One region of the Paraburkholderia sp. NPDC080076 genome, then DNA from elsewhere that is predicted to be linked to it. Evidence: predicted binding sites of a transcription regulator. Region 1 holds the regulator's gene; each other region holds the start of a gene.
What was found. The regulator LexA, encoded in region 1, represses DNA repair genes until DNA is damaged. The targets are predictions, from matches to a motif close to ACTGTATNNNNATACAGT.

Region 1 (5,773 bases):
CGGCCACATGCCACAGCGCATTGTCGACGGGCCGGCCCAGCATGGCCGGCCGCATCAAGTCGACGGCATGCGCCAACGGCAACAGCTGGGTGGCGCCTCGCGCCACTGCGGGCAGTTGCGACACCGGAAAGAACACGCCGGATAGCAACAGCATCGGCGTCAACACCAGCGTCTGGTAAAACATGAAGAAGTCGTACGAAGGCGCAAGCGCCGTCACGACCATCGCGACGCTCGCAAACGCGAGCCCGGTCAGCACAATGACCGGCAACGCCAGCAGCATCGACGGAAAATTCGCGTAGCCCAATGCGCCGGCCACCAGCATGATCGCCGCGCCCGAGAGCACCGCCTTGCTGGCCGCCCAGATCACCTCGCCGAGCACGATGTCGCCGAGTGTCAGCGGCGTATGCATGATCGCTTCCCAGGTGCGCTGCACGTGCATGCGCGAGAAGCCCGAATACATTGACTCGAAACTCGCCGACATCATCACGCTAGAGGCCACCGTGCCCGCCGCGAGAAACGCGATATACGACACGCCGTCGACATGCCCCACCATCAGCCCCAGCCCGAAGCCGAGGCCGAACAGATAGATCATCGGATCGGCCAGGTTGCCGAACATCGAGGCGATCGCGAGCTTCTTCCACACCAGATAGTTGCGGCGCCACACGGCGATCCAGTTGCTTGCGTTCGCGGGAAAGGCGGCGAAGGCTTCCTGTTTCGACGGCGTATCACCCGGGGTTTCGTAAGTGCGTGCGTCCATTGCGTGTCTCGTGCGGTGTTCCTCTACGGAACTTCCTTTTGGGGTGTCTTTGTATCGGTAGCGCGTTGCGTGCGAGGCCGGTCTCGATGCGCCTCTAATCCTGCATCTCGCGCCCGGTGAGCCGCAGGAACACATCCTCCAGATTCGCCGGTCGATGCAGATAGCGCAGATCCGCGCGCTGCTTGAGCCGGGCATGCACCGGCTGCGCGTCGTTGACATAGCAGAACAGCGTCTCGCCGCTGATCTCCGTGCGCTCGACGAGCGGCGCCAGTTCATCGCGCAACGCCACCGGATCGGGCCCGAAGATCTCGATCACATCGCAACCGATCTCGGATGCGATCAACGCGCTAGGCGCGCCTTCCGCGATCTTGCGCCCTTCCTCGATCACGCACAGGCGGTGGCAGAGCCGTTCGGCTTCTTCCATGAAGTGCGTGGTCAGCAGAATGGTCTTGCCGCGCGCGAGCAAGGAGCGCAGCCGCTCCCAGATCAGATGCCGCGCCTGAGGATCGAGGCCGGTGGTCGGCTCGTCCATGATCAGCACATCGGGATCGTTGACGAGCGCGCGCGCCAACGTGAGGCGCCGCTTCATGCCGCCTGACAATTCGCTCACGCGCGCGTCCGCCTTGCTCTCGAGCCGCGCGAATTCGAGCAGCGACGGCACCATCGCGCGGCATTGCGCGGCGCTCAGGCCGAAGTAGCGGCCGAACACCAGCAGGTTCTCGCGCACCGTGAAGTCGGGATCGAGATTGTCGAACTGCGGCACCACGCCGACGCGCGCCCGCGCCACGCGCGCGCGGCCGGGGATCGGCTCGCCGCACAGACGGATCGTGCCCGCATCCGGCGCCGCGATGCCGAGCAACATGCGCAACGTGGTGGTTTTGCCCGCGCCGTTCGGGCCGAGCAGGCCGAAGCATTCGCCGGCGTTGACATGAAACGACAGTCCATCGACGACCGTTTTTTCGCCGTAGCTTTTTTTGACCTGATGAAATTCGATGGCGGCTTCGGGCATGGATCGAACGAGTCTCCGGGAAAAGACGTGAATGACGCGAATGGCCGGGGGAGGCCGCCTATTCTAGGGCATCGGCGGGACGCTGTTGGTTCACCCCCGACAGTCCGAAGCGGGTTTCTTGCGCTGCGGCATCGGCGCGCGGAGGACCCGCGGGCGGCTCACGCACCTGTTTAGGGCGTCGTTAAGGGGCAGTTAGCGCACAGTTAGCGTTTTCCATCCCTTGCAACCTGAATTGCGGCGCACCATGATTAATTCAGATCGCGCGTCCCGCGCGAAGGGAGAAAAATCATGGCGAGCTACCAGAAAATCCTGCTGTGCTACGACGGCTCGCGTGAAGGCCGCAAAGCACTACGTTGCGGCGCCGACCTGGCGTTGGATCTGAAAGCGGAAACGCACTTGTTGTCGGTCGTCGACATGCGTTCGAGCATTGCGCAAAGCGCGGGCCTGTTGACCGACGTGGCCTGCGGCAGTTTTGAAAAGACCGCGCGCGACATCCTGCAGGAAGGCGTGGACTGGCTCACGGAGCGAGGCGTGAGCGCCCAGGGGCATTTCGCGTTCGGCCATCCGATCGACGAGATTGCCAACCTCGCCAATGAATTGCATGTCGACCTGGTCGTGGTCGGCCACCGCTGCCGCACGGGTTTGTCGCGATGGTGGATGGGCGCGGGCAATACGCCGCTGCTCGACCGTGTCTCGTGCAGCATTCTGGTGGCGTGTTCTTCAGCGCAGGAGCAGCAGCAAGCGGCGGCTTGAGGCGGGCTAGTCACGTGACCGGCCGCCTCGGCCTGACGGCATCAGGTGATCACTCGTTCAGGTTGACCGCGGCCAGCTTCCACGTGAATACGCCCTCGCGCCGGAAGATCGCCGAGTAACGCGCGTCGCCGGCGCCATGCTGGTACGCGACGACGAACTCGTTGAGGCCGCGATAGCCCGCCGTGGTTTGCGGCGGTTGCGGTGGCGCGGAGTTGACATTGGCCGCGTTGCCGTTTGCGGGAGCTGCAGGCGCAGGTGCGGTCGCAGCGGCGTCCGGCGGATTATTCGCGGCCGGGGGCGCGGGTGGCCGCTCGCCCGGATCGCCGCGCGGCGGCATGCCGTTCAGCAAGGCCGCCACGCCGTCCGGTGTGGCATACGCATCCACGAGCGGACCGATCAACGCAACGCCGATCATCGCGCCAATGGCGGCCAATGGATTGCCGTTGCTGTGCGCGCCAAGCCGCCGTGTCAGCAAGCCGGCGACTTGCTCCTTCAGGCTCTCACGCAACGCGGGGAAGTCGACATACTGATTGACGGTTTGCGCGTCGCGCGCATCGGCCGCGCGTTTGAGATTATTCAGCGCGATGTACGGTGTCGCGTAAGCAAACCCCAGCGCGGCGATCACCACGATCACGATCAGCGTGACGATCAGCGGCCGGGTGGCGCCGCCATGCATGCCGCGCTTGCTGCCGCGTTTGGTACGTTTTGAAACTGCCATCGAGTGGGACTCTCCATCAGGTGTGATCTAACGTGGACCGCAGCCACGCGAAAACGATCCCACGCAATACATCTCTCGCTGTCCCGTTCAAGACCCCTCAAGACCCATCAAGACCCTTCAAGACTCGAACACCGCCCCATGCACGTTGGCTTCATCGGCGATGCAGCGGTCGATCATGCGGCAAACCGCGTCCATCGTGCCGACCATGATCAGACGCGACGGCCCGTGATAAACCCGCACCGGTGCGCGACGCGCCGGTTCCGCCGTATTCAAGCCCGAATTCAACGACACGCGGGCAAATGCCGGCATCGACGACGGCAGGCTCGGCGCGGCCTCGGGCGAGTCGAACAGCGACGGCGTGCCGAGCGTGGCCGCCTCGATCAATGAGCAGGGCACCAGCTTGCGAAGATGGCGCAGACGACCGAACTGGCGAAAGGGCAGCAGGCGGGCAAGACGTTCCATGAGACTCTCCAGGCGATGCAACGTTGATGCGGCGTTGGCGCGGCTTCTTATTTTGTCGAACGGGCGAGAGGGTTAAAACTCGCCGGGGCGGATCAGCCCCACGGCGATACCCTCCAGCGCGAACTCCGCACTGCCGGTTTCAACGAAGATGTTTTCGTAATCGGGATTCTCGGCGATCAGCTCGAGCCCGTTCGGCCTGCGCTTCAGGCGCTTGACCGTGACGTCGTCACCAAGCCGGGCAATGATGATCTGGCCGTCTTTGGCTTCGCTGCGCTTTTGCACCGCGAGCAGGTCGCCGTCGAAGATGCCCGCGTCGCGCATGGACAGCCCGCGCACCTTCAACAGGTAGTCGGGCTTGCTCGAGAACAGCGCCGGGTCGCACGCATAGTGCTGCGAGATATGTTCCTGCGCGAGGATCGGGCTGCCCGCGGCAACCCGCCCGATGAGCGGCAGCGACAGTTGCATGATGCTGGCGTGCGGCAGCGTGAACTGGTGCGGCGAGTCTTCCGGGCCGGCCAGCAGGCGAATGCCGCGCGATGCGCCGGCCGCGAGTTCGATCACGCCCTTGCGAGCCAGCGCGCGCAGATGTTCTTCTGCCGAGTTGGCCGAGCTGAAACCTAGCTCGGCGGCGATCTCCGCGCGGGTGGGCGGAAAGCCGGTGCGTTCGATAGCCCTGCGGATCAGATCGAAAACCTGCTGCTGTCGTGCGGTGAGTTTGGTCATGGCGCCACTGTATGTATGAACAGGTGACTGTATTTTTATACAGTATTCGGCGCAATTCAAGCTTTACTTTAAGTTCGGGGTGAAGGGTGTCGTTCCAGCGCCGTCAAGCGACGCTCAAACACCCGTTTTCGTGCCGCAACGCCTTATCCAGCTGTCATTACCACTTTTGCGTATTAAAGAATGAAGAAACATTATTTTTAATGATGAAAGCCCTTCGATAGACTGGCCTCCAGTTGGCGCTCATGTGCACGTGACCGCGACGTAAAAAGACACCACACGCTGTTTCAGCGGACACAACGCGGAGAAAGTTGACATGGATCACCAAGGTACGGGGCTGGCAGGCAGGACGAAAAAACTGATCGCGGCGCTCGCATTGGGCGCGGCGGGCGCGCTCGGCGTGATGGCGCAGGCGCACGCCGCCGACACGACGCTGCTGAACGTGTCCTACGACCCGACGCGCGAGCTGTATCAGGACGTCAACCAGGCGTTCGGCAAGGAATGGAAGGCGAAGACGGGCGAGACGATCACCTTCAAGCAGTCGCACGGCGGCTCGGGCGCCCAGGCGCGCTCGGTGCTCGACGGCCTGCAGGCCGACGTGGTGACGCTGGCGCTTGCATACGATATCGACGCACTGGCCAGCAAGGGTTTGCTGGACAAGGGCTGGCAGAAGCGCTTGCCGGATAACGCGTCGCCGTACACGTCGACGATCGTGTTTCTGGTGCGCAAGGGCAACCCGAAGCACATCAAGGATTGGGACGATCTGACCAAGCCGGGCGTGTCGATCGTCACGCCGAATCCGAAGACTTCGGGCGGCGCGCGCTGGAACTACCTCGCGGCCTGGGCGTATGCCGAGCATCAACCGGGCGGCAATGATCAGAAGGCCAAGGAATTCGTCGGCAAGCTCTATAAGAACGCCGGCGTGCTGGATTCGGGCGCGCGTGGCGCGACCACCAGCTTCGTGCAACGCGGTATCGGCGACGTGCTGATCGCGTGGGAAAACGAAGCGTTTCTGTCGCTGAAGGAATTTGGTCCGGAGAAGTTCGAGATCGTGGTGCCGTCGGTCAGCATTCTGGCGGAGCCGCCGGTCGCCGTGGTGGACAAGGTCGTCGACAAGCACGGCACGCGCAAGGTCGCCGAAGCGTATCTGAACTTCCTGTATAGCGAGCAAGGGCAGGAGATCGCAGCGAAGAACTTCTACCGTCCGCGTTCGAACAAGGTGCCGGCTGAGCTGACCGCCAAGTTTCCGAAGCTGAAGCTGTACACGGTGGACGATTCGTTCGGCGGCTGGGCCAACGCGCAGAAGACGCACTTTGCCGACGGCGGCGTGTTCGATTCGATCTATCAACCGCAA
Region 2 (5,773 bases), on a different contig from region 1:
GATTCAACTGCGGATTCGCGAAGGCATCGACGACACTGCCGCACGCGCCGGTTTTCGGATCGCGCGCCCCGAACACGACACGGGCGATGCGCGCGTGCATGATCGCGCCCGCGCACATCAGGCACGGCTCCAGGGTCACGTAGAGTTCGCAGCCCGGCAGACGGTAGTTCTCGACGGCCTGCGCCGCGGCGCGCAACGCGGCCATTTCCGCATGTGCCGACGGGTCGTGCCCGCCGATCGGGTGATTGAAACCCGTGGCGATGACTTCGTCGCCGCGCACGAGGACTGCGCCGACGGGCACTTCGCCGGCAGCGCGCGCCTCTTCGGCGGCGGCTTGCGCCAGCGCCATGAAGCGGCGATCGCGCTCCGGGACTTCGGGAACAGCGGGAAATATGGACGGCTCGCCAAGCGTGGGATCTGAACTCGCGAAGGCACCGGCAGCGCTCGCATCGGCCGCAGTCAACTCAGCGACACCGCTGATCGAGGCCTGAGAACCCTGCACATTCAGCACATCGCGAGACTCGACAGAATCCGAATCCGGCAAGGCGGCGTGGGCAAGCGGCTCGCTCACTGCGAACCCGCGTCTGCCGTATTGAGGTTGCCGGCGCGCTCAGACAGCCGCTCGGCAATGCGCCGGCAGTACTCGCGCGGCAGAACCAGTGGCCCGCCACGCAATGATTCAAGTGCCATATCCAGCGCCAGCATGCGCGCCTGGAGACGGCAACGGGTAGCCTGGTCGCTCACGGCATTCAACTCCGCTTGCAGGTCGCGCAACGCGCGCAACTGCTCGACAGCGGGCGGCACGAAACCCGCATTCTTCAAAATCCGGTTGGCGACGCGCACTTCTTCAGGGACCAGAGCATCGTCGTCCAGCGACAGCGGCGCGCCCGCGCCAGGTAACTCGTCGAACTCGCCTCGCGCGGCGGCGGCGGCAATACGCTGTTCGACTAACGCATCAAGCAATTTCATCTGCAATCCACTACGTTGCGGCCCAAGCATTCTATCAGGGAGCGCACGATCGTTCCGCTTCTCGAACCGACGAAACCTCCTACGTTTTCAGATTCCGCGTATTTGAGGGACATAGGGTCGTGCGCTAGCCTCAGCGATTCGCGGCTGTGCCGCATGCCGCCCCTTTTTCTCCGCACAAACCTGACAGAAGACTTGCGACGAACGACGCCGTTCGCGCCTTTGCTCTCCGCTCCCCTAAGCCATTGACGTTATGAAATCCCGAATGACCAACTCAAGCCTTACCTGCGCCACCATCGGTTTCGACGCCGGCATCAGCCCGCATGCCGCTCCCGATCTCACACACCTCGGCGAACGCATTCTCAAACCGAGATTGCGCGCAACGCTGGCCGCCGTGGCCATGTCGCTCGCGCTATCCGGTTGTGGCGTGTTCTGCGGCGGCGCGGGCGGCAGCGGTGGCGGCTTCGCCGGCGGTTGCGCGACGGGCATGCGGTTCTAGCCCGGCGCGTTCGACACGCCGCCGTCACCTTGGGCGACGCGCGCTATGACTCGGCGCCCGCCAAAGTCCATCGAGCCAACGCGACATGCCGCGTACGCCCGAGCAAACTGTGCATCAACGCAAACTCACGCACGTTCCAGCATATCGGGTCAACGGGACGCGCCGCGGCCCATGGCATGCCGTACGCCAGTGTGACATGCGGTATGTAGCGCGCCGCCGATGAGACGGCGTGGTCCCCCAAACCAGCGTCCTGCAATGCATGGCCCAAAGCGCCGTGCAGCATGTGCAGGCCAGCGACGCCCTCGCCTCCGCCCAGCACCAGCGGTCCCGGTCGCGGCTTCGACGCAAAGCTGACCGCCGTGTCGAATTCGACGCTGAACGGCTCCATTTTGATCGAGGCGGCCGCCTGCATCGCCGCGTCGACTCGCTCCTGCGGCAAACCGCCCGCGAAATTTCCCAGATGATGCAAGGTGACATGCAGACGGCCCGCCGCAAGCGGCTTACTCCGCGCGCGCGTCTCCCCGCAAAGCTGTTGCGCGAGCTTCGCGATGCTGGCCGCTGTCGTGGCATCGGGAAACACGGCGAAGAACAGACCGTCTGTGGGCGTTGGCGGCGCCTCGAGCCCAGGCAGCCAGAGTTGTTCAGGCATGGCGTTCCTGACCGGATAAAGCCGGCATGTAGATGAATCTCCGTTCATTGTGCGGGCTCACCCGCGTACTTGATCTATTCAGACCGCTCGCCGGTGCGAGCTTCCGCGATCGTCTTGTTATTAATCCCATCGCGCCGCTGGAGATATGGTTTGCTGCAAGCAAACGCAACGCCATTCGGCATACGCTCGATTCCCGTTGTATTGCTTCTGCTCGCCCCGTTTGTTCACCGGGCGCGCCCCCGTGGATCAACGCCCGCTTTTCATTAAAAACCGCTTGCAGTCACGACCTGCCCACGTACAATACTGTACATCCATACAGTATCGGCGGCAACGTGGAACTGCTCAAAAAGCTGGAAGTATTGGCCGACGCGGCGAAGTACGACGCGTCATGCGCAAGCAGCGGCGCACCCAAGCGCGGCTCTCGCGGCATTGCCGGTCTGGGCGCCAGCACCGGCGCGGGCATTTGCCACAGTTTCACGCCAGACGGGCGCTGCGTCTCGCTGCTGAAAATTCTGCTCACCAATTTCTGTTTGTACGACTGTCAGTACTGCGTCAACCGGCGCTCGAGCAACGTGCCGCGCGCACGCTTCACGCCCGAGGAGGTCGTCGAACTGACGCTGGATTTCTATCGGCGCAATTACATCGACGGACTGTTTCTGAGTTCCGGAATCATTCGGTCATCGAACTACACGATGGAACAGCTCGTGCGCGTCGCCCAGTCTTTGCGCGAGGATCATCAGTTTCGCGGCTATCTTCATCTGAAGACGATTCCCGACGCCGATCCGCAATTGATTGCGCAAGCCGGGCGCTATGCCGACCGCTTGAGCGTGAATATCGAACTGCCCACCGACGGCAGCCTCGCGCGGCTCGCGCCGGAAAAGAACGTCCGCACCATCAAGCTCGCCATGGGTTCGATCCGTCTTGCGCAGGAAGAGGCGCATAGCGACGCCAGAGCGCCGAAGTTCACGCCAGCGGGTCAAAGCACGCAGATGATCGTCGGCGCGGATCAGACGAACGACAGCACGATCTTGCAAACCGCCGCGACGCTCTACGGAGCGTACAAGCTCAAGCGCGTGTACTACTCCGCCTTCAGCCCGATTCCCGATAGCCCTTCCGCATTGCCCGCTCAGGCGCCGCCGTTGTTACGCGAACATCGCCTGTATCAGGCCGATTTCCTGATGCGCGGCTACGGCTTCAGTGCGGATGAGCTGTTCGAACAACCCGGCAACCTCTCGCTCGATATCGATCCAAAGCTCGCGTGGGCGTTGGCGCATCGCGAGCAGTTTCCGGTCGACCTGAACCGCGCGCCGCTGCGCATGATCGCGCGTGTGCCGGGCATCGGCATGCGCAACGCGAAACGCCTGGTCGAGCTACGGCGTTCGCGCCGTGTGCGCTACGAGGACCTCGTGCGGCTGCGTTGTCCGCTGGAGAAGATCAAGCCGTTCGTCGTGACGCAGGACTATCGCGCGGCGCTGCATGACGCGTCGTCGGCGCGATTGCGCCGGGTGTTGGCGCCGCCGGTGCAACTGGCGTTGTTGTGACGCGTCGCGATGCGTTCCATCGTTATCGAAGATCATTTCGCCGCGTGGCGCGCCGCGTCGCTTGGCGCTTTGGGCGAAGGCCTCGCGCCGGAGACGATCGAATGGCGCGTCAAGCAGGAACCTGAGTCGTCGCAAGAGCAGGCGCTGTTCGACTATGGCGCGACATCCCAAGCAGCGGAGCCCCGACCCTCTGCCATGCATGTTTCAAAGGAACTGGCAACGCTATTGCAAGACGCCGCGCTGTATCGCGAATCACAGCGCTGGGCGTTTTTATACAAGGTGCTGTGGCGTTGGCAGCACGGCGACCGCTCGGTCGCCTCGCCGGCAGACGCGGATGGAGCACAACTCCATCGCATGGCGAAAAGCGTGCGGCGTGCCAAGCACGACATGATCGCGTACGTGCGGTTTCGCAAGCAGACGTCAGCGTCTGCGTCAGCGGTGCAAACACCTGAATACATCGCCTGGTACGAGCCCGAGCATGATGTCCTCGCGTGGGCCGCGGAACATTTTGCGCAACGCATGGGACGCGCGACCTGGATGATCACGACGCCGCGCGGCGCGGCCTTCTGGGACGGTCAGCAACTGCATCTTGAGCAACGCCGCGCCCTGCCCGGCGACCATCGTCGCGATACCGCGGACGAAGCCGAGGCGTTGTGGCTCGCCTATTACCGCAGCACGTTCAATCCGGCGCGACTGAACGAAGCGGCGCTCGAGCAGCACATGCCGGTACGCTTCTGGAAAGGCTTGCCGGAGGGCCATCTGATCCCCGCCATGATCAGTGAAGCGAAAAGCGGCGCGCGCCGCGTGGCGCAGGCGAGCGGCGTCGGCGCACTGAGCGGCAAAACCATTCCGATCGAAGCGGACATGGCGCAGCCTGTCCGCGATCAACCTTCGTCACTCGATGCATGCCGGCGTTGCGACCTGTGGCGTAACGCAACGCAAGCGGTCGGCAGTTCGGGGCCGAGCCGCGCGCGCATCATGCTGATCGGCGAGCAGCCCGGCGATCAGGAAGATCTGAGTGGTCAACCGTTCGTCGGGCCGGCGGGGCAATTGCTGACGATAGCGATCACGCGCGCCGGGCTATCGCGCGACCAGATTTATCTGACCAACGCGGTGAAGCATTTCAAATGGGAACCCCGCGGCAAACGCAGGTTGCACAAAACGCCGGGACAGCGTGAGATCGAAGCGTGTTCCTACTGGCTCGAACGTGAGTTGCGCACGGTGCGCCCGGCGGTGATCGTCGCGCTTGGCGCTACGGCGCTCACCGCCCTGTTGCGTGGCAAGGTCAGCCTGAGAGACCATCTTGACGCGCCGTTCAAAGTGGAAGGCGGCTGGGGCATCGCCACCTATCATCCGTCGTTCGCGTTACGGCAGCAGAACGACGCGGACCGTGACAAAGTATTGGCCGACATCAGCAAAGCGCTCATCCGGGCGCGTGAGTTGGCCGAATCCGCCACGCCGACTGGTACTAAAGAGCAGTAAACAAAAAATGACGCCGCAGCGCCCTCTTTCGTGCTGTTAGTTCGCTGAATTTATTCCTGCTGGAACGTCACCGGGCAAAGCACCCTTGACGTGGCGACATCTGATCTATATCTAGATGTGCGTCTAGAACATTCGCAATACAACGATCTAACGAGCCGGATAAAGCTCCTCTTTTGCTCTAACAACGTCTGAGAGCACCTGCTCCCGGCATCACGATTCCCCGGCATCATCCTGCCGCACCAGCGCGACGACATTCTCGATTCCCTGCCGCGCCATCTTGGTGTAAGGGCAAAAGCGTTCGGTGTTGCGAACCAGTTCTTCGGCGACAACACGCTCGACACCTGGCAAGCGAACACGGGTCTGCGCGCTCAGGATGAACAGACCGTCCATCGGGTCACGGCCAAAATCGACGGTGACTTGCACCGAGGCATCGGGAATCGGAATGTTCGCCTGTGCCGCAAGCAGACTCAGCGCGCCATGAAAGCAGGCCGCGTAACCCGCCGCGAACAGCTGCTCGGGATTGGTGCCGCCACCAGGCCCGCCCAGCGCCTTCGGCAATCGCAAATGGACTACGAGATTGCCGTCGTCAGAACGGGCGATGCCCGACGCGCGCCCGTGCCCCGCGTCCCCGCCTGT
Region 3 (5,773 bases), on a different contig from region 1:
AGCCAGTTCCGTTTCGCGCAATTGCGCGCTGGCTTCTTCGACGAGCGTCTGGTCGACCGAATGCTGCTTCAATTCGCCGACGATCCGGCTCGCGCCCAATCGCGACGAGCGCCGATGAATCAGACTTTCGGCGAAACGCGAATCGGACAGCCAGTTTTCGGCTTCGAGTGCGTCGAGCAAGGTGTCGAGCGAGTCGGTTTCCTCGACGAACGGCTTCAGCTTGCGCGCCAGTTCGGTGCGGCTGTATTCACGGCGGGACAGATAGCCGAGCGCGCGGCCTTTTAGCGACCGTGCCGGACGTTGGGATTTTTTGGCTTCGTCTTGCCCGGGTTTCGCTTCGCCTGGGACGCGACGCGAGCGAGTGTAAGTGGTTTCGGAGGGATCCGAGCCTACGGGCGGGGAGGATTCAAACTGCGCGCGCTGCGGATTGCGGCCCGCAGCGCGGTCATGTGCGTCGAACGATTCGAATGGATCGAACGACTCGTCGTCTTCATCACGCGGGCCGTCCGCGTGGCGTCCGGAATCGGACAACGGCCGGCCCTTGCGTATCACGTGATGGTTACTCTTCTTCGTCCGCGACTTCAGCGCCTGCGCCGGTCACGGCTTCAGCCATGGCATTCACGCCCAGCGATTCACGGATACGGTTTTCGATCTCGCGGGCGATATCCGGATTTTCGCGCAGGAATTCACGCGCGTTGTCCTTGCCCTGACCGATACGTTCGCCGCTGTAGCTGTACCACGCGCCGGCCTTGTCGACGATCTTGGCCTGCACGCCCAGGTCGATGACTTCGCCCTGACGCGAAATACCTTCGCCGTACAGGATGTCGAAAATCGCTTCGCGGAAGGGTGGAGCAACCTTGTTCTTCACCACCTTCACGCGCGTTTCGTTGCCGATCACTTCGTCGTTCTTCTTGATCGAACCGATACGGCGAATGTCCAGACGCACCGACGCGTAGAACTTCAGCGCGTTACCGCCCGTGGTGGTTTCCGGGTTGCCGAACATCACGCCGATCTTCATACGGATCTGGTTGATGAAGATCACGAGGCAGTTCGTGCGCTTGATCGTGCCGGTGAGCTTGCGCAGCGCCTGCGACATGAGACGCGCTTGCAGACCCGGCAGCGAGTCGCCCATTTCGCCTTCGATTTCAGCCTTCGGCACGAGTGCCGCGACCGAGTCGATCACGATCATGTCGATCGAGCCCGAACGCACCAGCGCGTCGGCGATTTCGAGCGCCTGTTCGCCGGTGTCCGGCTGCGAAACCAGCAGGTCGTTCACATTCACGCCGAGCTTGCCCGCGTACTGGATGTCCAGCGCGTGTTCCGCGTCGATAAACGCCGCCGTGCCACCGAGCTTCTGCATTTCGGCGACGACCTGCAACGTCAGCGTGGTTTTACCGGACGACTCCGGGCCATAAATTTCGACCACCCGGCCACGCGGCAAACCGCCGACGCCCAACGCGATGTCGAGGCCGAGCGATCCGGTTGAGACCACCTGGATATCTTCGACCGCCTCACCTGCGCCGAGCCGCATGACCGACCCTTTGCCGAACTGCTTTTCGATCTGCGCGAGTGCGGCAGCGAGTGCCTTGCTCTTTTCAGCAGTCAGTCCAGCCGAGCCTTTCTTGCTTTCTTCCATGAATCGTCCTTTGCTATGATGAACGGCGTCTGAGGCGGATGTGCAGCCCCGAGTTTCAACCTACTCGTGAAGGACAGCACACGAAACCCAGACACTGTATAAAAAAACAGTAGTTTTGGCAAGCACGATTCTCATGCGAACGCGCATTTTTACTGTCGCGCTGCCCAACTACCCACAATAATTTTCGGAGACCGCTGTGCGCCGGGGGACACCCCGCGGTGCCGGCAAGGCCAGGCTTGCGCACCATGCGAATTCTGATTGCCGAAGACGACAGCATACTCGCGGACGGTCTGGTTCGATCACTCCGCCAATCGGCCTATGCCGTCGATCACGTGAAGACCGGCGTCGAGGCCGACACCGCGTTGTCGATGCAAACTTTCGACCTGCTGATTCTCGATCTGGGCCTGCCGCGCATGTCCGGCCTCGAGGTGCTGCGCCGCCTGCGCGCGCGCAATTCCAACCTGCCGGTGCTGATCCTGACCGCCGCGGACAGCGTCGACGAACGTGTCAAGGGTCTCGATCTCGGCGCCGACGATTACATGGCCAAGCCTTTCGCGCTGAACGAACTCGAAGCACGCGTGCGCGCCCTGACGCGGCGCGGCGCGGGCGGCGGCCCGACGGTCGTACGGCATGGCTCGCTGTCGTTCGACCAGGTCGGCCGGATCGCCTATGTCAACGAGCAGGTGATCGATCTGTCGGCACGCGAACTGGGTCTGCTCGAAGTGTTGCTGCAACGGATCGGCCGGCTGGTCTCGAAGGAACAGCTCGTCGATCACCTGTGCGAATGGGGTGAAGAAGTCAGCAACAACGCAATCGAGGTCTACGTGCACCGCCTGCGCAAGAAAATCGAACCGAGCGGCGTGCGCATCATCACCGTGCGCGGTCTTGGCTACTGCCTCGAGAAAGCGGCGTCGCCGACGAGCACGAGCGCGAACGCCACGACGACGCCCCCGCCCGCCGAGCCCGACCCGCGCTCCTCGCCGCCGTCCGGCGCGATGCCGGCGAGCCATCACTACAAATAGAGGACGCCCCATGTCCGCGCGCGCAGACCGCGCTACGGCGCACGCGGCGGACCTCGACGAGGCGCGCGACGAGCGCTACGCCAATCCGTTCGCCCCGCCCGACGAAACCGAAGCCGCCGCCGAGGCGCGCCCGCGCTCGCTGTTCGGCGAGATCCTCGACTGGATGCTGGCGCCGCTGCTGCTGCTTTGGCCGATGAGCCTCGCTGTCACGTATCTGGTCGCCAAGTCGATTGCAAACGGCCCGTTCGACCGCGCGCTGGAAACCGACGCGTACGTGCTCGCGCGCCAGATTCATCCGGTCAATGGCGTGGCGGAACTGACGCTGCCCGACTCCACGCGCGACTTTCTGCGCGCGGACAATGTGGACAGCGTGTTCTATCAGGTACTCGGCACGCGCGGCGAACTGGTGGGCGGCGAGCGCGACATGCCGCTGCCGCATGAGGAAGACCGGCCGCAGCCGGGGCTCGTCGAATTTCGTGACGACGTGCTGCGCGGCAACGATATCCGCGTCGCCTACACGACCGTCGAGTTTCCGCAGACGCCCGGCGCGCAGCCTGTGCTGGTGCAGGTCGCCGAAACGCTCGACAAGCGCAGCCAGCTCGCCAACGACATCATCAAAGGCGTGATCCTGCCGCAGTTCGTGATCCTGCCGCTCGCGATCCTGCTGGTGTGGTTCGGGCTCTCGCGCGGCCTCGCGCCGCTGCACGCGCTGCAGGCGCATATCCGCGCGCGCCGCCCGGACGACCTGTCGCCCCTCGAGGCACGCCGCGCGCCGCCGGAAATCGAGCCGCTCGTCACCTCGTTCAACGATCTGCTGACGCGCCTCGAACAGAACATGGAGCTGCAAAAGCGTTTTATCGCCGATGCCGCGCATCAGATGAAAACGCCGCTGGCCGGCCTGCGCACCCAGGCCGAACTGGCGCTGCGCCAGGACGCCTCCGCGGAAGTGCATCGCTCGCTGGAGCAGATCGCCACCAGCTCGGAGCAGGCCGCGCGGCTCGTCACGCAACTGCTGGCGCTGGCGCGCGCTGAGAACCGCATGTCGGGGCAGATTTTCACGCCAGTCGAGGTGACAGAAGTCGCGCGCCACGCCGTGCGCGACTGGGTTCAGGCCGCGCTCGCCAAGCAGATGGATCTGGGCTACGAAGCGCCCGAGGAGCCCGTCGAAGTGGACGGCAATCCGGTCATGTTGCGCGAAATGCTGTCGAATCTGATCGACAACGCCATCCGCTATACGCCGCCGGGCGGACGCATCACCGTCAGGGTCAGGCATGACGCGCCGGCGCGGCTCGTGTATCTGGAAGTCGAGGATACCGGCCTCGGCATTCCGGTCGCCGAGCGTTCGCGGGTGATCGAGCGCTTCTACCGGATTCTCGGCCGTGAAGGCGACGGTAGCGGCCTCGGACTCGCGATCGTCCGCGAGATCGCGACCATGCACGGCGGCGAGCTGACGATCGACGACAACGTCTACCAAACCTCGCCGCGGCTTGCCGGCACGCTCGTACGCGTCAGCTTGCATGTGCACGAACGGGCCGGGACTTACCCTAACGCAACTTGAACACGTAAACTTGCCATTTCGATATTGAGATAACTTGAGAGCAAATTAGCCGGTCTTGATGCCAGATCGCCGCGTGTTGGCCAAAAACCCACAACACACGCCAGGCTGCAATTTCACCCCGCCACGTCAGTACGCCGTAAGTTTCCACTCCAATAATCGGTTCCACGGGAACGCCGTTACCGGCGAACCGCGTGCATATCAATATTGGAGACGACATATGGCTACCGTTGGCGGGCAAATCTCGCACGTGCCGATGACGCGCGAAGAGAAGCGGGTGATCTTCGCATCGTCGCTGGGTACGGTTTTCGAGTGGTACGACTTCTATCTGGCCGGCTCGCTGGCGGCCTTCATCAGTAAGAGCTTCTTCTCCGGCGTCAATCCGACAGCCGCGTTCATCTTCACGCTGCTCAGCTTCGCGGCCGGCTTCGCGGTCCGGCCGTTCGGCGCGATCGTGTTCGGGCGCCTCGGCGATATGGTCGGGCGCAAGTACACGTTCCTCGTGACGATCGTGATCATGGGCCTGTCGACGTTCCTCGTCGGTTTTCTGCCGGGCTACGCGGCGATCGGCTTTGCTTCGCCGGTGATCTTCATCGCGATGCGCATGCTGCAAGGCCTCGCGCTCGGCGGCGAGTACGGCGGCGCCGCCACCTACGTGGCCGAACATGCGCCGCCCGGCCGCCGCGGCTTCTACACGGCCTGGATCCAGACGACCGCCACGCTCGGCCTGTTCCTGTCGCTGCTGGTGATTCTCGGCGTGCGCACGGCAATGGGCGAGGACGCGTTCGGCGCCTGGGGCTGGCGCATTCCGTTCATCGCCTCGATCATCCTGCTGGGCGTGTCGGTGTGGATTCGTCTGCAACTGCATGAATCGCCGGTGTTCGAGCGCATCAAGGCCGAAGGCAAGACCTCCAAGGCGCCGCTGACCGAAGCCTTCGGCCAGTGGAAGAACCTGAAGATCGTGATTCTCGCGCTGATCGGCCTCACCGCCGGCCAGGCCGTGGTCTGGTACACGGGCCAGTTCTACACGCTGTTCTTCCTGACGCAGACGCTGAAGGTCGACGGCAGCAGCGCCAATATCATGATCGCGATCGCGCTCCTGATCGGCACGCCGTTCTTCCTGTTCTTCGGCTCGCTGTCGGATCGCATCGGCCGCAAGCCGATCATCATGGCCGGCCTGCTGATCGCCGCGTGCACGTACTTCCCGCTGTTCAAGGCGCTGGCGCACTACACCAACCCGGCGCTGGAAACCGCGACCGCGAAGGCGCCGATCGTCGTGATCGCGAACCCGGACGAGTGCTCGTTCCAGTTCAACCCGGTCGGCACTTCGAAGTTCACGAGTTCCTGCGACATCGCCAAGAGCGCGCTCTCGAAGGCCGGCTTGAACTACGAGAACGTCGCCGCGCCGGCGGGCACGCTGGCGGAGATCAAGGTCGGCGATACGGTGATCAACACGTATGACGGCAAGGCCGCCGACGCCAAGGATCAAGGCAAAGCGTTCGACAAGACCCTCGCGACGACGCTGAAGACCGCGGGCTATTCGCCGAAGGCCGATCCCTC
Region 4 (5,773 bases), on a different contig from region 1:
GGCCGCTCCTGCCAAAACGGCCGCAAAGACAACTGCTCCGAAGAAGGCTTCGCCCGATGACGACGTCCAAGCGCTATCAGCCAAACCACGGCGGCCTGTCAAACGAGCCGCACCGAGAGCCGACGTGAAAGAAGCGCCGCCGGCAAAGGTTAGAGTTCGCAAGTGAACAGAAGAAATCTGTCGCACGACTATTCGTTGCGAAGCCTCCAGTCGCTACTGGGCGTCTCGCGCAGAGTTCTATCCGGGCTAATTGACGCGGGATTTGTTCATCCCTCGCGCGGCCGGCGGAACGAACTCCGGTTCTCTTTCCAGGATGTCGTGGTCCTTCGCACCGCATTTCAATTGCAATCAGCGAAAGTTTCTTCGCGGAAAATTCTGAAGGCGCTGGCCAAGCTGAAAGCCGAACTCCCTGACGAGCTTCCGCTGTCTGGAATACGAATCACATCTGTCGGCGAGACTGTCGCTGTCAGGTCAGGACAGGCGCAATGGGACGCAGCCTCGGGGCAGCATCTGCTTGATTTCGAGGTCGCGCCACTTCGCGGCGATGTCGCGTTCCTCGACTCTGCGCCGCGAAACCTTGCGAATCGGGAAGAGCAGGCAGACGAATGGTTTGCACTTGCCGAGCAGCTTAGCGAGACTGACGCGGTCGGCGCGGAGCAGGCCTACCGGAAAGTGCTCGAGCTGTCGCCATCTCCGCACTACGACGCATACACCAACCTGGGCGTGTTGCTGTGCGAAGCGGAAACACGATGCGAAGAAGCGTTGTCCATTTTCGATGGCGCGCTAGAGCACTTTCCCGACGACGCGTTACTTCACTTCAACCGGGCAGTCGTCCTCGAGGAACTGAAGCGCTATGACCCGGCAGAGGCGGCCTACCAGCGATGCATAGAAATTGACCCGACGCATGCCGATGCTCACTTCAACCTCGCTCGCCTAAGTGAGATTCGCGGTGACAAACAAGGCCTCGTTCGGCACCTCAGCGCTTATCGGCGGCTGGTCGGCTGATAGAGTGATTCGGATTCGCTCGACTGCTGTAAAAAACTCGTTGCCAGCGAGCTTACCGTCAGATAAGAGCTAAGCTACAACTGACAATGTTTCGTGCCAGTGCGTTCTACGGCAGTCCGATGGCGGTGCCGCCAACTGACACGAGTTTCACAGTCTTGAGAAGTATCAAATTTGATGAAACTTCTTGATACCAAGGCTACAGCTGTTCAGTACGCAACAGTCGCAGCAGCAGCCTGCGCGCTAGCCGTGGCTATCTACCCACGCCCGACACCACGAAAGGCCTACCAGCTCTGCTTCTTCGTCAGTATCGTAAGCGCCGAGTACCCCGGATACCTCGACGACCTTGGTGTCGCGGGTGACCGTGGCGCTTCCTGCGAATTTCGCCGGCTGTGGGATTCCTTCCTGCTGCAAGATGGCATGACCCCACAGCGTGTATCCACGGTATTTCTCAGTTTGCATCTGTTGACCTCGAAGGACCTCTGAACCGATTCTTCTCGATGATTGCCCGAGTTCGCGCGACTCGGCAAGCAGCTACTGCTTAAGGCGTTGAGTCTCGACGCCGGCCATCTTCAATGTGGCGTCAATCATCTTCAGCTCCTGGCCGAAATCGAGCGGCCATTCCTCGCCGTCGCACCGCACGGTCATGCCGTTGTGCATCGAAATCAGACTACGTGCCTTGTACAAGGCATCCACAAGTTTCGATTCGCGTTCGGCCTCCCGAACCCATTCATCTGCTCTCATGATGGACCTCCTCTGAACACGGAAGCAGGGTATGAAGCCGAGCGACGGATGCCGCGCAGCCCCCTTACCTCAAATAAAAGTGACAGTTCACGCCTACGAATTTGCGTGTACGATACTGTATAAATATACAGGTTTTTTGTTGCCACATGTCCAGCGCTACCGTCACGGCCGAAGAGATACACCCGTCCTTGTGGCGTGCGTCCCAGCTCGCCCGTGGCCGTGGGCGGGTCGTTGAGACCGGCTATCCCGCGCTGTCGGCCGAGCTTCCCGGCGGGGGCTGGCCGGTCGGTGCGCTCATCGACCTGATGGTGCAGCAGGCCGGGGTTGGTGAATTGCGACTGTTGCGCCCGGCGCTCAGTGGCTCGGGCAATCGCCCTGTGGCGTTTGTGCAGCCGCCGCACACCCCGGACGGACTTGGACTCAGTTACATCGGACTTCCCATTGACCAGGTCTTGCGGGTGAAAGCGCAGAAGACCGCAGATGCGCTTTGGTCGGCTGAGCAGATTCTGCGGGCAGGCAGTTGCGGTGCGCTCATCTTCTGGGCGCAATACGCGCAGGCCTCATCGCTGCGGCGCTTGCATCTGGCGGCGCAGTCATCCGAAACACTTTTCGTGATGGTCAGGCCCCTGGCAGCGGCACAGGACTCATCGCCCGCGCTTTTGCGGCTCGCTTTAAGACCATCCGCCGACGGTCTAACCGTCGACATTGTGAAACGACGAGGGCCAGCGCGCGCAGAGCCACTGTCGATTCCCCTTCAACCCACTCCTGTATTGCTTTCCCGACATGCGCGTCTTTCTCGCCGTCCACTTGCCGAAGTTGCCGCTCGAGGTGTTCCGACCGAAGTGGTCATCTGAGCCCGCGCACGGAAGTGCAGTCCTGGAGAAAGACAAAGTGGTCATTACCGACAGCGCGGCTCGTGCAGCCGGCGTCCGCCTCGGTATGAAGCGCGGCGGAGTGCTGACACTGTCGCCGGAAACGGAGATGCATGAGCGCGATGTCGCCAGGGAGGCAGCAGCACAGCGCGAGGTGGGCATCGCCCTGATGCGCTTTTCACCTGAGGTCGCCTTGCTTGACGAAGCGACCGTCGTGGTTGAGGTCGGCGCGAGTCTGCGACTTTTCGGCGGACTGCTTGCATTGTGCAGGGAAGCGAAAGCGGTCCTTGGGACGCTCGGACTTACCGCACGCATCAGCGCTGCACCCACCGGCCAGGGTGGCTGGCTGCTCGCAAAGTTCGGGAACCGGCGCGTGCTCAAGCTGGCATCGCTTGAGCAACGGCTGGCCGCTTTGCCGATGATGGCCGTTCCTGAGGTTCGTCCGTTCGGAGACTGGTTCTCCGGACTCGGATGCGAAACCATTGCCGACGTAAGACGCCTGCCACGCGCTGGCCTGCAGCGGCGATGTGGCGAACATCTGCTTGATTCGCTCGACCGCGCGTTCGGCACGGCTCCCGAGCTGTTTGACTGGCTCGAACTGCCGCCCACTTTTTCCGCACGCATTGAAATGCCGGACCGCCTCGAGCATGCCGACGGTGCGGTGTTCGGTGCGCATCGACTCATCGTGCAATTGTGCGGCTGGCTTTGCGCCAAGCAGTTGGCGGTCACGGCGATTAAGCTGCTGCTCGAGCATGAACGTGGGCGCGACGCCATCGAACCGGCGGTGATTGAAATTGCGTTGGGCGAGCCGACGTGGAAAGAGGAGCATCTGGTCAGGCTGCTCAAGGAGCGGCTGCATCGCATTGAGCTGGCTGCACCCGTCATCGCGCTGCGACTCGATGCCTCCAGAGTGGAATCCGCAGCGCCGGCATCTGACACGCTATTCCCGGAGCCGGGAGGTTCGAAGGAAGACCATGCGCGGCTTCTCGAGTTACTTGTTGCGCGGCTCGGAGAGGACAACGTTCTTCGCCCCGCACCGACTGCCGACCATCGCCCGGAGGTCGCAAACCGTTGGGTGCCGGTGACACTCAAGTCGAAGCAGGAAGCACTTCCGCTCGGCCTTCCAAGACCGACCTGGATGCTGGACAACCCGGTCCGCTTATTGACGCGCCAGCACCGTCCGTTTTATGGCTCACCGCTCCGCATGGTATCGCCAGGCGAACGCATCGAAAGCGGTTGGTTTGATGGGGAGTTGGTCACGCGGGATTATTTTGTCGCGCAGGCGGAGGACCAGAGCTGCTACTGGATTTATCGTGAACGCATAAGCAGTCGCGACGCAGAAGAAGACCAGCGTTGGTTCCTTCATGGCCTGTTTGGATGACCGTCATGGATTCCACGTTTTCCACGCTGCCGGACTACGCAGAGCTGTTCTGCTTTTCAAATTTCACGTTCTTGCACGGTGCTTCCCACTCGGAAGAGCTCTCTGAGCGAGCGGCGCAGCTAGGGTACTCAGCCCTTGCAGTCACTGACGAGTGCTCGCTCGCCGGCGTTGTGCGTGCGCATGTCGCTGCAAAGGAAGCAAAGCTGCCGTTTATAGTTGGTTCGTACTTTCGCTTGGTCAAAGCTGACGGGTCCCCAGCGTTCGGGCTGATTCTCCTAGCTAAAAACCGCGAGGGTTACGGCAACCTCTCTGAACTGATTACGCTTGCTCGAACGCGTGCGCCAAAAGGCGAATATCGGCTCACGCCTCAGGACCTGTCGCGGCCTGACAAGGAGTATCGACATCTGCTCGGCATGCCGGACTGCCTTGCCATACTTGTCCCCGACTTCCCGGCGAAAGAGGACCCGCTGGCGGCACAGCTCGAGTGGCTTGATGACACGTTCACGGGAAGAGCCTGGGCAGGCCTCGTACTACACCAGCGCGCAATGGACGATATTCATCGAGGCGCAGTGGAGTTTGTTGCCCGCAATCTGGATGTGCCGGTGGTTGCACTGGGCAACGTGGTAATGCATGTGCGTTCGCGGAAGCCGCTGCAAGACACAATGACCGCTATCCGCGTCGGCAGGCCCGTGCACGAGTGCGGTTATGACCTCGCGCCTAACGCTGAGCAGCATCTGCGTTCCAGATTGCGACTCGCGAATCTCTATCCCGATGATGCGCTGGCGGCGACCGTGGACATCGCGAGCCGTTGCACGTTCTCGCTTGACGAGTTGCGCTATGAGTACCCGGACGAACTGGTGCCCGCCGGTTTCGCTCCTGCCGCGTATCTGCGGCAGGAGACCTACATCGGCGCGCAGCGACGTTTCCCCTCGGGTATTCCGCACAAGGTACAGGAACAGATTGAGCACGAACTGGAGCTGATAGCGGAGTTGAAATATGAGCCGTACTTTCTCACGGTATACGACATTGTTCGCTTCGCACGCAGCCAGCACATCCTGTGTCAGGGCCGCGGCTCTGCCGCCAACTCCGCAGTGTGTTACTGCCTCGGCATCACAGAGGTCGACCCGGCACGCGGTAGTATGTTGTTCGAGCGCTTCATCTCAAAAGAGCGCGGTGAGCCGCCAGACATCGATGTGGATTTCGAGCATCAGCGACGCGAAGAAGTCATCCAGTACATCTATCGCAAGTACGGCCGCGACCGCGCAGCAATCGCCGCAGCGGTTTCAACCTACCGGCCTCGGGGCGCGCTGCGTGAAACCGGCAAGGCGCTTGGCGTCGACCCGCAGATTGTCGACCAGGTGGCAAAGAGCCATCACTGGTTCGACACGAGCCAGGACCTCCTGAAGCGCTTCGCTGAATCGGGACTCGACCCGGAGAAGCCGCTTATACAGGCGTGGGCGCGACTCGCGTCCCAGCTCCTTGGCTTTCCGCGTCACCTGTCGCAGCACTCTGGCGGTTTTGTTATCAGTCGCGGGAAGCTCACACGGCTTGTCCCTGTCGAGAATGCGGCCATGGCGGACCGGTCCGTCATCGAATGGGACAAGGACGACCTCGAGGCGCTTGGGCTTCTAAAAATCGACGTTCTTGCTTTGGGCATGCTGTCGGCAATACGTCGGGCTCTCGACATCGTGTCGGAGCAGCGCGGCGAGCGGTTCGAGATGCAGGACATTCCGTCTGAAGACCCGGCGACATATGACATGATTTCCGCCGCCGA

Region 2: the regulator LexA is predicted to act here: its motif matches at 2,417-2,434, upstream of ACQKRQ_RS40605 (putative DNA modification/repair radical SAM protein).
Region 3: the regulator LexA is predicted to act here: its motif matches at 1,730-1,747, upstream of recA (recombinase RecA).
Region 4: the regulator LexA is predicted to act here: its motif matches at 1,861-1,878, upstream of imuA (translesion DNA synthesis-associated protein ImuA).

The regions. Positions count from the first base shown of each region.
Region 1 is NZ_JBNNWQ010000003.1:814,822-820,594, reverse strand. It holds gene ACQKRQ_RS15945 (ABC transporter permease) at 1-757, opposite strand, end outside; gene nodI (nodulation factor ABC transporter ATP-binding protein NodI) at 852-1,766, opposite strand; gene ACQKRQ_RS15935 (universal stress protein) at 2,055-2,519, shown strand; gene ACQKRQ_RS15930 (DUF2939 domain-containing protein) at 2,569-3,237, opposite strand; gene ACQKRQ_RS15925 (hypothetical protein) at 3,355-3,699, opposite strand; gene lexA (transcriptional repressor LexA) at 3,772-4,422, opposite strand; gene ACQKRQ_RS15915 (sulfate ABC transporter substrate-binding protein) at 4,736-5,773, shown strand, end outside.
Region 2 is NZ_JBNNWQ010000019.1:366-6,138, reverse strand. It holds gene tadA (tRNA adenosine(34) deaminase TadA) at 1-394, opposite strand, end outside; gene ACQKRQ_RS40620 (DnaJ family domain-containing protein) at 568-969, opposite strand; gene ACQKRQ_RS40615 (hypothetical protein) at 1,232-1,465, shown strand; gene ACQKRQ_RS40610 (2'-5' RNA ligase family protein) at 1,509-2,114, opposite strand; gene ACQKRQ_RS40605 (putative DNA modification/repair radical SAM protein) at 2,447-3,655, shown strand; gene ACQKRQ_RS40600 (UdgX family uracil-DNA binding protein) at 3,665-5,137, shown strand; gene ACQKRQ_RS40595 (Ohr family peroxiredoxin) at 5,348-5,773, opposite strand, start outside.
Region 3 is NZ_JBNNWQ010000004.1:902,378-908,150, forward strand. It holds gene recX (recombination regulator RecX) at 1-552, opposite strand, end outside; gene recA (recombinase RecA) at 560-1,636, opposite strand; gene ACQKRQ_RS21175 (response regulator) at 1,882-2,658, shown strand; gene ACQKRQ_RS21180 (sensor histidine kinase) at 2,669-4,216, shown strand; gene ACQKRQ_RS21185 (MFS transporter) at 4,434-5,773, shown strand, end outside.
Region 4 is NZ_JBNNWQ010000002.1:459,022-464,794, reverse strand. It holds gene ACQKRQ_RS09455 (Ku protein) at 1-166, shown strand, start outside; gene ACQKRQ_RS09450 (tetratricopeptide repeat protein) at 163-1,005, shown strand; gene ACQKRQ_RS09445 (hypothetical protein) at 1,246-1,464, opposite strand; gene ACQKRQ_RS09440 (hypothetical protein) at 1,537-1,746, opposite strand; gene imuA (translesion DNA synthesis-associated protein ImuA) at 1,893-2,600, shown strand; gene ACQKRQ_RS09430 (Y-family DNA polymerase) at 2,530-3,999, shown strand; gene ACQKRQ_RS09425 (error-prone DNA polymerase) at 4,005-5,773, shown strand, end outside.